One region of the Halobacillus sp. 12SKB genome, then DNA from elsewhere that is predicted to be linked to it. Evidence: a T-box and tRNA genes for the amino acid it is inferred to sense, from the RefSeq annotation. Region 1 holds a T-box; the other holds one or more tRNA genes.
What was found. A T-box is a leader RNA that pairs with one kind of tRNA and senses whether it is charged. The one in region 1 lies ahead of pheS (phenylalanine--tRNA ligase subunit alpha), so its partner is inferred to be a tRNA-Phe.
Positions count from the first base shown of each region.

Region 2: it has a tRNA-Phe gene. The T-box ahead of pheS (phenylalanine--tRNA ligase subunit alpha) is inferred to sense a tRNA for this amino acid. The anticodon was not compared.

Region 1 is NZ_JBRFWR010000001.1:2,265,178-2,273,252, reverse strand. It holds gene pheT (phenylalanine--tRNA ligase subunit beta) at 1-1,155, opposite strand, end outside; gene pheS (phenylalanine--tRNA ligase subunit alpha) at 1,171-2,205, opposite strand; T-box leader at 2,309-2,524, opposite strand; gene ACQ4XT_RS10915 (TrmH family RNA methyltransferase) at 2,582-3,316, opposite strand; gene sspI (small acid-soluble spore protein SspI) at 3,432-3,647, shown strand; gene ACQ4XT_RS10905 (M42 family metallopeptidase) at 3,693-4,778, opposite strand; gene ACQ4XT_RS10900 (dUTP diphosphatase) at 4,862-5,344, opposite strand; gene ACQ4XT_RS10895 (sigma-w pathway protein ysdB) at 5,640-6,065, shown strand; gene ACQ4XT_RS10890 (TVP38/TMEM64 family protein) at 6,075-6,647, opposite strand; gene ACQ4XT_RS10885 (DUF1294 domain-containing protein) at 6,686-6,967, opposite strand; gene rplT (50S ribosomal protein L20) at 7,120-7,476, opposite strand; gene rpmI (50S ribosomal protein L35) at 7,507-7,704, opposite strand; gene infC (translation initiation factor IF-3) at 7,737-8,075, opposite strand, start outside.
Region 2 is NZ_JBRFWR010000001.1:1,116,073-1,124,147, forward strand. It holds gene dnaB (replicative DNA helicase) at 1-535, shown strand, start outside; gene ACQ4XT_RS05620 (Cof-type HAD-IIB family hydrolase) at 656-1,513, opposite strand; gene ACQ4XT_RS05625 (DeoR/GlpR family DNA-binding transcription regulator) at 1,504-2,286, opposite strand; gene ACQ4XT_RS05630 (adenylosuccinate synthase) at 2,679-3,968, shown strand; gene ACQ4XT_RS05635 (LOG family protein) at 4,086-4,628, shown strand; gene ACQ4XT_RS05640 (hypothetical protein) at 4,655-5,137, opposite strand; tRNA gene ACQ4XT_RS05645 (tRNA-Asp) at 5,260-5,336, shown strand; tRNA gene ACQ4XT_RS05650 (tRNA-Phe) at 5,610-5,682, shown strand; gene ACQ4XT_RS05655 (M23 family metallopeptidase) at 6,302-7,585, shown strand; gene yycF (response regulator YycF) at 7,857-8,075, shown strand, end outside.

The sequences.
Region 1 (8,075 bases):
GCAGGCTCTCAAGCCCGCGCGTTCTACACGATTTGGATCAACACCTTTTTCGAATCGTGTACTGGATTCACTGCGGAGTCCATGATCTTTAGAAGCTTCACGTACCACAGACGGGTGGAAATACGCGGCTTCTAAAATAATATTCTTCGTATCATCTTGGACTTCAGACTCCGCTCCACCCATGACACCAGCAACCGCGTGAGCTTTTTCCCCGTTCGTAATAACAAGGTGATTGCTTTTCAGCGTCCGTTCCTGGTCATCAAGTGTGGTGATCTTCTCTCCATGTTTCGCACGACGTGTAACGATGGTATTCGAGCCAAAGCGATCGTAATCGAAAGCATGTAGCGGCTGTCCATACTCCATAAGTACGTAGTTTGTAATGTCCACGACATTGTTGATTGGACGGATACCTGCGGCAGTCAGGCGGTTGCGCATCCACAGTGGAGAAGGGCCGACTTGGATGTCTTTAATAATGAAAGCTCCATAATAAGGGTTCGCTTCCGAGTCTTCCACGACTACAGAGACATGATCAGTTGCTTTTTCATCAGCCATTTGGACATTTTCATCAGCCAATTCATACGCGCCATCGATCGCCGCTGCCACTTCATAGGCTACGCCAGCCATACTTAGAGCATCCGAACGGTTTGGGGTCAAGCCAAGCTCGATGATCAAATCATCAAGGTTTAACAATGAAACGGCATTTGCTCCGACTTCCACGTCTTCGGGAAATACGAAAATACCATCAGCGTACTCTTTCGGGACGTCTTTTTCATCGACACCGAGCTCCTGAAGCGAACAAATCATTCCATTGGATTCTTCTCCACGCAGTTTCGTCTTTTTAATTTTGAAGTTCCCTGGAAGTACCGCTCCCGGTGTCGCTAAAGCCACTTTTTGACCTTCAGCAACGTTCGGTGCCCCGCAAACGATCTGTAGCGTTTCTTCTCCTACGTCTACTTGGCAAAGGTTCAATTTATCGGCGTTCGGATGCTGTTCACAAGATCGGACATACCCGACAACAACGCCTGTGACTTCCTCTGCCACAGGTTCGACACTTTCCACTTCAATTCCAGTCTTCGTAATGATTTCTGCCAGCTCTTCTGGCGAGTAACGACTGACATCAATATATTCTTGCAACCAATTTAATGATACAAGCATGGTTTTATTCCTCCTTTAAGCCTTGTGATACTGTTCTAAGAATCGAATATCATTGGTGTAGAAGTGACGGATATCATCTACTCCATATTTCAACATCGCAATCCGCTCTGGTCCCATACCGAATGCGAATCCGGAATATTCTTTTGGATCATAGCCCGCCATTTCAAGTACGTTCGGGTGAACCATTCCTCCACCGAGAATTTCAATCCAGCCGGTACCTTTACATACGGAGCAGCCTTTTCCTCCACAAACTTTGCAGGAGATATCCATTTCTACAGATGGCTCTGTGAATGGGAAGAAGCTTGGACGAAGACGGATTTCACGATCTGCTCCGAACATTTGCTTCGCGAATGCATTCAGAACGCCTTTCAAATCGCTCATTCGGACGTTCTTATCGACTAAAAGACCCTCAATTTGTGTGAATTGGTGAGAGTGGGTAGCATCATCTGTGTCACGACGGTACACCTTACCCGGACAGATCATTTTGACGGGTTCGCTGCCGTCTTTAGCTCCCATTGTCCGTGCTTGAACAGGAGACGTATGGGTACGCATCAAGAGTTCTTCCGTAACGTAGAAAGAATCCTGCATATCCCTTGCCGGGTGGCCTTTCGGCAAATTCAGTGCTTCAAAGTTATAATAATCCGCCTCCACTTCAGGTCCCTCTTTGATTTCAAACCCCATACCGATGAAGAGGTCTTCAATTTCTTTTACGATGCTCGTCAATAAGTGCGGACCGCCGACTTTCACAGGACGGGCAGGGAGGGTGACATCGATGCTTTCTTCTTCCAATTGCTTCTCTAATTCCGCATCCTCAAGTGCTGTTTGCTTTGTCTCAATGGCTTGAGCAATATTTTCACGAACATCATTAGCCAATTGGCCGATGACCGGACGCTCTTCTTTGGACAATTTGCCCATTCCTCTCAGAACTTCCGTAATTGGACCCTTCTTCCCTAAGTACTCGACTCTTACATCCTTCAAGCCTTGAACAGAATCCGCCTGATCGACTTTGGCCAAGGCTTCCTGTTGCAGCTCTTCTAAACGTTCCTTCATGCTTTTTCCTCCTTTAAAATCGTCTCGACTCATTTTCCCTTTATGCTTCAGAACTTTTTAAGGTTAAAAAACGGCTGGAAAATAAAAAAAGCCCCATCCCTGAAAAAGGGACGAGACTTGTATGGTCGTTTCGCGGTACCACCCTTGTTGACACATTGACATGTGCCCACTTTGATGAAAATAACGGATAAATCCGGGCCAATTGGCCAGCTCCAGAGTGAAATTTCGATACATGCCACGTTAGAAGCACTTCCAGTCCAAGGTGCTTCCTCCCTATAACGATTTACATTCATCTACTTTGCTCTTTCTAAGCATTTCATTGTTTAATTTTTATCAACTGAATATATTATAGTCAAAGAAGCCTGTGGATGCAACCTCATCCCTTTAAATGATACATAAGAACAGCACCTGCGATTCCTACATTCAGGGACTCTGCCTGTCCATAAATCGGGATATAGACACGTTGATCTGCTTCGTTCAAAAGGTTCTCCCGAATTCCCTGACCTTCATTCCCTACAATGAGTGCTGCTTTAGAAGGAGCCTGCAGTTGTTGAAAAGGGGCAGCATCTTTTAGGGCAGAAGCCCAAATCTGTACTCCGTCTTTTTTCATTGGTCCTACAAAGTCTTCCAAGTTTCCCGTAACTACGGGGATGTGGAAGATAGACCCTTGCGTCGCTCGGATGACTTTATCATTGTAGACATCCACAGTACCGGAACCTAAAATTACCTGGTCGAATCCTGCTGCATCCGCTGTCCGAATTAGTGTACCGACATTCCCAGGATCCTGCACGGAGTCAAGCATTAAGGTCAATGCAGCTTGATCTACGGATCCTTCCTTCTGTTTAACGATTGCTGCAATCCCTTGGGGTGTTTCAGTTTCTGCAATTGCCTGAAACACAGCATCATTGACCATTACCGCAGGAATATCTTCGGGGATTGAAAAGTCTGTTCCTTCACGTACAATCATTTCAACGATCTCCCAATCGCTCTTCAGCACTTCTTCTACGAGATGAAAGCCTTCTACAATAAAGTTTCCTGTTTGATTTCTATATTTCCGTTTATGTAGTTTTTTCCATTCCTTCACTTTTGTATTCTGTAAGGAAGTCAACATAATAGTCCCTCATTTGCGTGTTTATTTCTCATTCATCATACATAGCAGGACCATGGTTGGTCAAACTAAAGAAGAATATTCGCGAAGTTATGCAGAAAAGGAGGTTGAATGACCGATGAACTTAAACTTAAGAGCTGCGATTCTTTCTAACGTCAGCGGACATAACGCGGAACAGTTGGAAGCAACCATCGATGATGCCCTTCAAAAAGGCGAAGAAAAAATGCTTCCTGGCCTTGGTGTCTTTTTTGAAATGTTATGGAAAGAATCCGATGAACAAGAAAGACAAGAAATCCTGGATACGTTAGAGCAGGGATTGAAGCAAAATCAATAAGAAAAAGCCAACCTGAAAAAGGTTGGCTTTTTATATCATACGTCATTAGTTAAATGTTATTTCCTGGACTTTATCTGCATCAAGTCCTTTAATGACTTCAACAATCAAACGCACTGCATTTTCAAAATCATCACGGTGAAGCATCGCTGCATGCGAGTGAATATAGCGTGTCGCAATCGTAATGGACAACGCAGGAACACCATCATGACTTAAATGAATCGCACCTGAATCCGTTCCGCCACCTGCTAGCGAATCAAATTGGTATGGAATCTCATTGGCATCCGCCGTATCCGTTACAAAGTCACGAAGACCTTTATGTGAAATCATAGACGCATCATAGAGGATGATTTGAGGACCTTCACCCATCTTGCTTGAAGCATCTTTATCAGACACGCCAGGTGTATCTCCAGCAATTCCAACATCCACACCAAAAGCGATATCCGGGTTAATGACATTGGCAGACGTACGTGCTCCACGAAGACCTACTTCTTCCTGGACAGTTCCAACACCATAAACGATATTCGGGTGTTTTTCCCCTTTCAACTGCTTCAAGACTTCAATGGCAATCGCACACCCAATACGGTTGTCCCAAGCTTTTGCAAGAAGCATCTTCTCATTTTTCATTTGTGTGAATTCAAAATATGGAACGACTGAATCTCCAGGTTTCACACCAAACTCCATCGCTTCTTCTTTGCTTGAAGCACCGATATCAATAAACATATCTTTAATGTCCACGGCTTTTTTACGTTGCTCCGGAGGTAGAATGTGTGGTGGTTTAGATCCAATCACCCCGGTCAAATCTCCATTACGCGTCATGATCGTCACGCGCTGGGCAAGCATTACCTGGCTCCACCAGCCTCCAACCGTTTGGAAATAAATATAGCCATTGTCATCAATACGGGTAACCATGAAGCCTACCTCATCCAAGTGACCGGCTACCATAACGCTCGGGCCTTTTTTATTTCCTACCTTTTTCGCGATCAAACTGCCTAAATTATCTGTAAACACTTCATCTGCGAAAGGAGCGATGTACTGCTTCATCACATCACGAGCTTCCCGCTCATTACCAGGAACGCCTTTAGCATCTGTCAAATCTTTTAACATTTGTAATGTTTCGTCTTTTTTAGCCATATGTAACAATTCCTCCTTTTCCTATCCAATGGATATTATAAACCTTTTGAAGCGATTTCACAAAAATTCAGTCTTTCCGAAAATCAATAACCTTCATCTTGCCGCTCGAAGTTTATGGCATTCTTCTTTTCGTACGCTTCAATCAATTCTTTCTCGGTAATCCCTAGTGTAAGACCGAGAACTAAATAATCATAAAAAGCTTTAACATAGGAGCTTTCATCCTTTTTCATCCTTAAATCCCCAATAGAAGAATAGACAGAAAGAAATGCTGCTGTTTGGGAGTCAGGCTCCTCTAGTGAAGTGGATGAATGACGATACCCAAGATCCAAACCTAAAGAAAGAAGGAAGTGAACTCCATCCACATACTCCTCTACTATCACACTTTTTTCACTGGGGCCTTTTGTACTCCAGAACTTGAAGCATCTTGTTTCGTTTGCAAGCTCACCCAACTCAACAAGCAGAGCTAATACTTTCTCCTCAATCTTTTGTCCTTCTTGTATCTCGTGCTGCTCTTCTATATATTGATCTAGTTTCCGTTGCATATCATACAATCTTTCCCAATTCATACCCTAACACTCCTTCATATTACCTTTAGCAAGCCTCTGAGATGATTTTAAATAAGTTAATTTTAGAAGACTCCGTTTCGATGCGATGGTGTGAACCTAGGAGCTCCACTCAACAACGCCCCTGAAGCTTCTCAAAATCAAGTTTAAACAATCCCGCCATATGCTTTACTAATAATCATCAGTACCTAAGAACCCTATTTAAAAAATTTTCTAATTAAATGTATCATTTTTTGAAACAAAAGGATACGTTCATACGTATGGAAGCAAAAGAACAGTTTACAGGGAGATGAAAGAAATGATCATCTTATTATTCCGTTTACTCTTACTGATTGCCATAGCCTTCATTATTTATACCGCTTATAAATTCATTGTCAATCCAAGGAGAAAATTGGAGCTTGCCAGAGACAAAAAACAATTTTATTTCCATGATAACAAGGAGAATACAAAAGAAAACTTTTTGATGACTCTAAAGGGACATGTCTTTGAAGGAGAGAAATACTTAGGCACCACAGAAGATTCGTTTGAAGTCATTAACATTAGCGTGAGTGTACACAACCCTGAAAAGCTGCAGGGTCTGGACAGAGAAGATCTTTACTTTATGGAAAAAGAAATATTGATCCGCTATCCTTATGCTTCCATCGAGTGGAAATACCCGATGACCCGTTTAATTATTCAGCCATTAAAAAATCACGATGAAAAAAAGCCTCACTCCTTTGAGTGAGGCTTTCCTTTATGGACTCGTCTGGAAAAAGTCCCTCCATAAAAAAACTTCATATTTTTTGCGTATCAAGAAGCATAAACCAATCAAAGCTCCCGAAAAGAGGATCATCATTGGAATGGAAAACAAGGATATCCATTGTCCGACAGACGTATAAACGACGGCCAAGGGTAAGTTTGCAAATAATGATGACTTCGCATATTCTTTAAAGTCTGCACTGATTTCCAATAAACAGTAGGAAAGTAAATGAAAATGAATAAAAGGCACAAGCCTTAAGACTGCGACCTGTTTCACCGTCAAATGAGAGTTCTTATTCAACCATTTTTCTTTTAAGGATCTCAATTTCTTAAAGCCAGAAGGAACGAGCCTGATGGTGCGATAAAACAATAAGCTAGAGAGCATTGTACCCACCACCGAGTATGCACTTCCAGCAATCGGACCAAACAAAACGCCACCCGTGATACAAACGAGCATAACGGGTAAAAACAAAAAAGGCCGTAATAAATGAATAGCGATAAATAAGAGCGGTGCCCAGGCTTCTTGATGTTCTAACCATGCAAAAATGGTACTTGTTGTTTCGCCCATCTCATCCCCCTCCCTGTCTACATAATATGACAGTGCGGCTAGAGATAGAACCGATACACCAGGTAGGCTGCTCCAGCGATATAGATGAGACTTAGGATTGGGAAACCGAGTTTGAATGAAGTATGTTTCGTTTTATGCCTGAATACCCTCATTCCAATCCATCCCCCAAAGACTCCTCCTGCTAAAGCTATTCCCCATAATTTCTTTTCTTCAATACGCCAAGATCCTCTTTTAGAACGACGTTTATCCACACCCATCATAATGAAAAGGACTAGATTGATGACAATTACATATATACCAACGAGGATCACAACATCCATAAAAAACCCTCCCCATCTAGACCATTTGCAAAAACAAACGTCTCAAAAATGTACCCTCCAAAATAAAGTACTAAGTAAATGACTAAGTTTACAAGTATAAAAAAGAGCCATTTCCTACCGATCGGAAATGGCTCTTTTTCATTGTCATTTTATTACTTAAGAGCAGATTTAGCTTGCTCTGCTAGGCTTGCGAAACCTTGCTCATCGTTTACAGCAAGATCAGCTAGCATCTTACGGTTAACTTCAACACCTGCAAGCTTCAAACCGTGCATTAGACGGCTGTAAGAAATGTCGTTCAAACGCGCTGCAGCGTTGATACGAGCGATCCATAGCTTACGGAAGTCGCGTTTTTTCTGACGACGGTCACGGTAAGCATACTGACCTGATTTCATTACTTGTTGTTTTGCAGTTTTGAATAGTGCATGTTTTGAACCATAATAACCTTTTGCTAGTTTAAGGACACGGTTACGACGTTGGCGTGTCACTGTTCCACCTTTTACTCGTGGCATGGTAATCCCTCCTATTTATGTCGTTCTATATTAGTCTTTTGGAAGCATGTGCTTGATGCGGCGGTAGTCTCCAGCAGAAACTAGTGCATCTTTACGCAACTTACGCTTTTGTTTTGTAGATTTGTTCGCGAACAAGTGGCTTGTGAATGCGTGGGAACGTTTCACTTTACCTGTTCCAGTCTTTTTGAAGCGTTTTTGAGAACCTTTATGGGTTTTCATTTTTGGCATGTGAATTTCCTCCTTTTACTTGATACAGTGACTTACTTCTCGTTAAGAGGAGCAAGCATTAAGAACATACTACGACCTTCCATTTTAGGCTTGGTCTCTACTTGGGCAATATCTTTGCACTCATCCGCCATGCGTTCAAGTACTTTTTGTCCAAGTTCTTTGTGTGTGATTGCACGACCGCGGAAACGGACAGATGCTTTCACTTTGTCACCTTTCTCCAAGAACTTACGCGCATTACGTAATTTCGTGTTGAAGTCATGGTCTTCAATCCCAGGGCTGAGACGAACTTCCTTGACTTTGATGACCGTTTGTTTCTTACGAGCTTCTTTTTCTTTCTTCTGCTGCTCGAAACGATATTTACCGTAGTCCAT
Region 2 (8,075 bases), 1.1 Mb from region 1:
CACGATGGCGATGGGGAGTCTATCCAATGCTGGCATTTATATTGATGATACACCAGGTATCCGGGTCAGTGAGATCCGTTCCAAATGCCGTCGTCTTAAGCAAGAACACGGACTTGGTATGATTTTGATCGACTATTTGCAGTTAATTCAAGGCAGCGCCAACTCTAAGGAAAACCGTCAGCAGGAAGTATCAGAAATTTCCCGTTCCTTAAAAGGATTGGCTCGTGAACTTAATGTTCCGTTGATTGCTCTGTCGCAGCTTTCCCGTGGAGTTGAATCAAGACAGGATAAGCGACCGATGATGTCTGACTTGCGTGAATCCGGTTCAATTGAGCAGGATGCCGATATCGTAGGATTTCTATACCGTGATGATTACTACGACCAGGAATCGGAAAACCAGAACATTATTGAAATCATCCTAGCCAAGCAACGTAACGGTCCGGTGGGAACAGTCTCTTTAGCTTTTGTGAAAGAATACAACAAATTCGTCGACCTGGACCACCGGTATTCCGATGCCGATGTACCACCGGCTTAGAAAAAAGACGCCCGAGACCTGAAGTCTCGGGCGTCTTTTTTTAGAGCAGCTTCAAAGAAGCCATCTATATCATCATCCCCATCACGCCTCCCGAAAAGTCACGCTGGGAATTGGATGATCCTAAAAAGCAAGGAAGTGGTCAATCGCATGGGCAACGCCATCTTCGTCATTCGTTTTCGTAAGGAATTGGCAGGCCTCTTTCACCTCATTTTTGGCATTTCCCATGGCGGCGCTGTTTCCTGCCATATTTATCATAGATAAATCATTCAAACTGTCTCCAATAACCGCCGTTCTTTCTATAGAAAGATTCAGTTGTTGAGCCAATTGCTTCACAGCATTCCCTTTAGAAGCAAGCCTATGTTCCACTTCAAAGTTATGGTTGGCAGAGCTTACAAGGGTCAAGTCAGGGTAGTCTTTGAACCTCTCCCATCCTTTTTGAAGTTTTTCCTCTTCAAAGGAGAAGGTGAGGATGTTGTACACGTTTCTTTTCTTATCAACAATCTCCTTATAAGAGTCTACATGAGAAAAACCAGACTGACTGAACTGTTTTTCGGCTGCCTTTTCAAGCCTGCTCAAATTCGTATTCGGATTGGCACTGCGAATACGGTCAAGCTCAATGTTCATAACCTCCCTGCCATTTTGCGGGGTTAAAATAGACTCATCATCAATCGCTTCATAGTAGAAGCCATTTCCTTCAAGCCATGCTAAAACTTTAATGACATCTTCTTTCTCCATGGGTATGGATGAAAAAAGGGTACCGTCCGGGCGATGGATAGTAGCCCCATTGGCGGCGATTACCCATGTTTTTAAGTCCAGGTCGGAGAACAGGTTTCGGACATCGAATGCTGCCCTTCCTGTTGCAATAACCACCTCGACGCCCTCGGACTGTGCACGATGAATCGCCTGAATATTGTTTTCACTGATTTCATTCGCTGAATTTAATAGTGTCCCGTCTAAATCAATGGCGATCATGTCCATAGATTAGTCCCCTCCTCTTCCGTAACAATCAGATCTACATGATGCTCCTGTAATCTCTGTTGAAATTCTTCATCAGGAAGTTGGTCTGTTATGATGACATCCACATCTTCAAGTTCTGCAAAAGTAAAAAACTCTGTCACACCAAATTTCGTATGGTCTGCAAGTACTATCACTTGTTCTGCCTGTTTGATCATGTTCCGTTTGACCATCCCATCTTCTTCGTGGGCAATAGAGAGTCCTGAATCAGAGATTCCTACCACTCCGATAAACGCCTGATCCACATGATAGCTTTTTAACCGTTCGATGACGGAAGCTCCGTAAAGGAATTGATGCTCCTTTTGGAGAAAACCGCCAAGCAGTTGGATGGATACGTTTTCAACATTTGATAAGATCTCCGCCTGGTGAATGGAGTTCGTAATGACTGTGATGTCCATAGGCCGGATTTGATTCGCACACGCCTGAACCGTCGTGGATGTATCCAGAATGATTTTATCTCCTGGGCGTATAAATGATGCCGCTTTGCTGCCGATCTGCTGTTTTTCAAAAGAAACCGTTTTTAATCGGTGGGAATAATTTTGAATGGTCGTTTGTGTACGTGGCAGGATGGCTCCCCCGCGTGTACGTACAATTGCTTTTCTTTCCTCTAACTTTACTAAGTCCCGCCTTGCTGTATCCCTTGATATATCAAACATCTCACACATTTGATCAATGGAGATCCGTCGGTTTTCTTTTAAAAACTGCAAGATTCCAATCAGACGTTCTTCCTGATACATCTAATCCACCTCTCATTGTTGCTCTTATAAGTGATTATAAGTAATTATTTAATTGAAATCAATCAAAAATAAGTTATTTTAAGTTTTATTGTAAATATTAGTTAATCTACTTCTTTTATGATAAAAATAAGATATTCAAAATAACGCAAGGAGAGGAAGACATCATTCAGATACAATGGAATGAGAGGTCTGGGAGTTTTAAGGGTCTGGGACCAGTCAAAATAAATAGTCCCAAAAGGAAGAGAATAGAGCTTTTTCAGGATGTGAGTTATAATCGAACAATAATAATGTATTTATAATTTAATGTTCGGTTTTAGCGTTGACTTACAAGGTGTGAATTGGTAAACTGACGGTGGATAACATATTTAACAAATTTTTGGCGGAGGTGCCTTATGTCTTCTGTAGTTGTAGTCGGAACCCAGTGGGGGGACGAAGGAAAAGGCAAGATTACTGATTTTCTATCACAAAATGCCGAAGTTGTCGCTCGTTATCAGGGCGGAAATAATGCGGGTCATACAATAAAATTTGATGGAGTCACATATAAACTCCACTTGATTCCTTCAGGGATCTTCTTTGAAGATAAAACGTGCGTACTTGGAAACGGAATGGTAATTGATCCAAAAGCGCTGCTTGAAGAATTGAAATACTTACATGACAAAGGGGTATCTACAGACAATCTGCGGATCAGTAACCGTGCTCATGTCATTCTTCCATATCACTTGAAATTAGATGAACTGCAAGAGGAAGAAAAGGGTGCGAATAAGATCGGAACGACCAAAAAAGGCATTGGTCCTGCCTACATGGACAAAGCAGCTCGTACCGGCATCCGTATCGCTGATTTACTGGATAAGGAAAGCTTCCGTGAAAAGCTGGAGCAGAACCTTGCTGAGAAGAACCGCCTTCTAGAAAAAGTATACGAAACATCACCATTTGCGGTGGAAGATATTCTTGATGAATACTTTGAATATGGTCAACAAATAGCAGCCTATGTTTGCGACACATCTGTCGTTTTGAACGATGGATTGGATGAAGGGCGCCGGGTTCTTTTTGAAGGTGCCCAGGGAGTTATGCTCGACATCGACCAGGGGACGTATCCTTTCGTTACCTCTTCTAATCCGATTGCGGGTGGAGTAACGATTGGTTCTGGTGTGGGACCATCAAAAATTAAGCACGTCGTCGGTGTTTCGAAAGCTTATACGACACGTGTAGGAGATGGACCTTTCCCGACTGAGCTTGAGAACGAAGTCGGAGATCAAATCCGTGAAGTGGGACGCGAGTATGGTACAACGACCGGGCGTCCACGCCGCGTCGGCTGGTTTGATAGTGTCGTTGTTCGTCATGCCCGTCGTGTAAGTGGAATTACTGATCTTTCCTTGAATTCCATTGATGTACTGACAGGCATTGAGACATTGAAAATTTGCACAGCGTACAAGTACAAAGGTGAAATCATGGAAGAGTTTCCGGCAAGCTTGAAAGTTCTTGCCGAATGTGAGCCTGTTTATGAAGAAATGCCAGGCTGGACTGAGGACATCACAGGGGCGAAAACGCTGAGTGATCTCCCTGAGAACGCACGTCACTACATCGAGCGTGTTTCTCAGCTGACTGGAATTCCATTGTCTATTTTCTCTGTTGGTCCTGATCGTGCACAAACGAACGTTGTTCGCAGCGTATATAGCGAATAAAATGGAAGCCTGGCTTACTCAGCCAGGCTTTTTTTTACAAAAGTCCAGTGGTGAGCATCAAAAAATTATAACTTAGGGTAAACTCTACATAGAAGAACAAGAGGAGGAGTGTTTCACGTGGAACGCATTTGTGTATTCGCTGGGTCCAGTGCGGGGAATGACCCGATTTTTATAGAGAAAACGAAAGCTTTAGGTGAAAGGCTGGCTGCAAAAGACATTGAACTGGTCTATGGTGGTGCTAAAAGTGGGTTAATGGGTGTGTTAGCCGACCAAGTGCTGGACAGCGGGGGAAAAGTGACAGGAATTATGCCGAGCCACCTTTTTGAAAAAGAAATCGTCCATCCGAACATAACAGAGATGATCGAGGTTGGAACCATGCATGAAAGAAAAGCGAAGATGAGTGAATTAGCCGACGGATTTATCGCCCTCCCTGGAGGTTTTGGTACGTTTGAAGAGCTTTTTGAAACGGTCAGCTGGGCTCAAATTGGCCTTCATACAAAACCTCTTGCGCTATACAACATCGCGGAATACTACACTCCGCTTGTTCAGCTCATTGAACACGCAATAAAAGCGGGATTTGTACCTGAGGATAACCGTGAACTTTTTATCGATGCCAAAGATCCTGCGTCTTTATTGCATGACATGGAGCAGAAAAAATAAAAGACGTGCCTATTCAGGCGCGTCTTTTATACTTGGATCGTTTTAAAGAAAACCAGGCCAAAAAAACGATACGTCAATTTAATACTATCAATCGATGACTCTTCGGTGATGCTTAATCCGTAAATCGTCGTTGGTGAGGTATCGGGTGACGCAGCCATTGCTTTGGAGGCGAGCGGCGAAGTGTCCGGGGCGAGAGGAATGGTTTCAAATTCATTGATTGCATACGCATCTTCCACAAGAGCGTATGTATCGGTGATCATGAACCCTTTTTCAGAATCACTAATCTGCATCTTGATGTTTGTAGGCTGCTGGTTGTTATTAATGGATACATCAGTGATTTGAATGCTTCTAAGCAAGCTTTTGTTGCCGAGAGCGACAATGACAGTTTGCTTATCTTCTGTCGTACCGATCGATCCATGAGTGAGCGGCGGATTCAATTTCAAGAATCCAATAATTGATACAAATAAAAGGATAAGAACAAAAACAGCGTAGCGAATTACCTTTTTCAAACAGACCCTCCTTTCTTTTGATTGAACAGAATGGGAAAAAATCTATATTTCTAGTAAAATTACTATTGCTTACGTTTGTTCTGTATGGTACGATAGTTATCGTTGCGGTGAACAAGCCGTCTGGTCCGGTAGTTCAGTTGGTTAGAATGCCTGCCTGTCACGCAGGAGGTCGCGGGTTCGAGTCCCGTCCGGACCGCCACTTTCATTATATCATTTGAGGTAGTCGAATACACACGTAATGTGATAGGCTCATTAGGTTATAACGTCGAATGATCATGAATAAAATACCCATGGCTCGGTAGCTCAGTCGGTAGAGAAGCCGTAAACTCCAGCGAATTTTCTCCTATGTAGGCTTTGCGAGGAGCGTATGCTTCACCGAATGCACTTGCAACGTGACGAGCACAAACATCTTCGAATAACCCTCGAAACAAGATGTGAAGCGAAAGCAAGATTTTAAAATAATACTTAATATGGCTCGGTAGCTCAGTCGGTAGAGCAACGGACTGAAAATCCGTGTGTCGGCGGTTCGATTCCGTCCCGAGCCACTCCTTAAAAAGCTTACGGAAAATTTCCGTAAGCTTTTTTGTATGAAAAATTATCTAAATGCTTATAATCCTTTATTTAACTATATGGCAGGATGGTAGAATACTCGACTTCGATATGTTTCGGGGTTCGTTACCCGGTGATGAGCTCTGGGATGGCTGGGAAGCTACTCGCTTTCCTGGGGGATATGGCCTATCTCCTTCTCCCACAGGAGTCTCAAAGCTTCCCATATCCACAATAGCGTCCTTAGGAGTTAACTCATAACATGTGCATTAAACTTATTCCGGAAGTGGTTTCGAGATACTTATATGGCAAAGGGGCGGAGGGGAATGGCTGACCGCGCTCCCGTGGAAAGCGAGCTATTCCCCGCAGGCCTCACCCACTCAACAAAAGTCTCGAAACTCAGTTCTCCAGAACAGAGAACTTATATGGAATAAATAAAATGGTAGTTTTGGTATATTTTAATGAACAGTTTAATATGAAAATATGGCTATCGTTTCGTAATTTTGGTAAGAATGTTATATCTTTTTTACATATTTAAATATCTATTTCTTATAAAACTTCCGTGTGATAAATTAATCTAGGAATAGTTTAGACAGGTGCATCAGGAGGATCAATATCATGTGGAAGAAACTAGCTGTCACAGCGATTTGCGTCGTAAGTGTCGGTGTAGGGACGGCCTACGCCGAAAGTTCACTGCCGACGGTTTATCACGTTTATATAGATGAACAACATGTAGGTATGGTAGGAAATCAAGCTGAGGTCAAAGCGGAACTACGCAAGCGTATGGAAGAGGCGGAGAAAGATCACGAAGGAATGGATCTCTCTTATATGGAAGAGGTCTCGTTCAAGGAGCAGAAAGTATTATCTGTGAAAGACGAATCCTCAGACGTCATGGATTCGCTTCAAAATGATTTAACTTTTGCTGCCGACGTTGTCCGCCTTTACATCAATGGGGAGTCTGTCGCCCATCTTCCAAGTGAAGAGAAGGCCGAACAAGTCATTGAATCCGTGAAACAGGAATATGTCGAAGAAGATGAACTTGAGGTTATAGAAAAAGGAACGCCTGGGCTGCCGGACGTCGGCGAAACGAAGGTGATGGATGTCGGCTTATCCGCTCCCGTCAAAATGGAAGAGGATCAGGTCACGCTTTCGCAGGTTCATACGGTCGAAGAGGCAGTGTCCAGGGTGGAAGAAGGTCGTTCTTATCCAATCGATCAAACTGAAACTACATCATTCATAGGGATGATGGCTAAATCTCAGAAGCCGCTTGTAGATGTTGTACTTACGGAGAAAGAACGTAAGGAAGAAGAGATTCCCCATAAAGTCCAAATAAAAAAGACGGATGAACTTTTTAAAGGTGAATCCAAAGTGAAGCAGGATGGGGAAGACGGAAAAAGAGAGCTTTTGATTGAACGAACGTACCGAAATGGTGAAGAAACAAAAGAAGAGACAGTTGAAAAAGAAGTCGTCAAAGAACCGGTCAAGAAGATTGTCCTTCAGGGAACAAAGAAAGTCCCTTCTAAAGGTACCGGTGATTTCACGTGGCCGGCCGTCGGTGGTGAAATTACAAGTAAGCAGGGAAAACGCTGGGGACGTTATCATAAAGGCATTGATATTGCCGGTGTATCTGATAAAACGATTAAGGCCGCTGACAATGGTAAAGTGGTAGAGGCTGGATATCGGAATAGCTTCGGAAATAAAGTTGTTATTGATCATGGGAATGGTTACGAGACGATTTACGCTCATCTCTCCTCGATCGATGTCACAAAGGGACAGACCGTCAAAAAAGGGGAAAAGCTTGGAGTCATGGGAACGACAGGACGTTCCACAGGGGTACACCTTCATTTTGAAGTCCATAAAGAAGGGTCACTAGAAAATCCTCTTTCCCACGTCTCCCCATGATCCAAACCGCTATGAGTCAATCATAGCGGTTTTTTCTTTATCACATAAATATGGAATGCGAATGGTTATCTTATTCCCCCTAAGCAAAGTATCAAAACTGCTGACGGTGAGTTGGAGTAAGATATAGTAAGAGGATTAAGAAATAGGCATGATAAAAATATAGGTGAAACGGCTGATTTCAAGAGAGCTTTATGGTGAAATAAGACATTTACCATTAAATAAGTTAAAATAAGAGAAAGAAAAGATGACGAGGAAAAGGATGTGACGTAATATGGCACAGAAAATTTTAGTGGTCGATGACGAAAAACCCATTGCGGATATATTGAAATTCAACTTAGAAAAAGAAGGTTATGAAGTCGTATGTGCATATGACGGAGATGAGGCGATTGCGAAAGCAGATGAAGAAGAGCCGGAATTAATTCTCCTTGATATTATGCTGCCAAACAAAGATGGTAATGAAGTCTGCCGTGAAGTGAGGAAGCGTCATAAT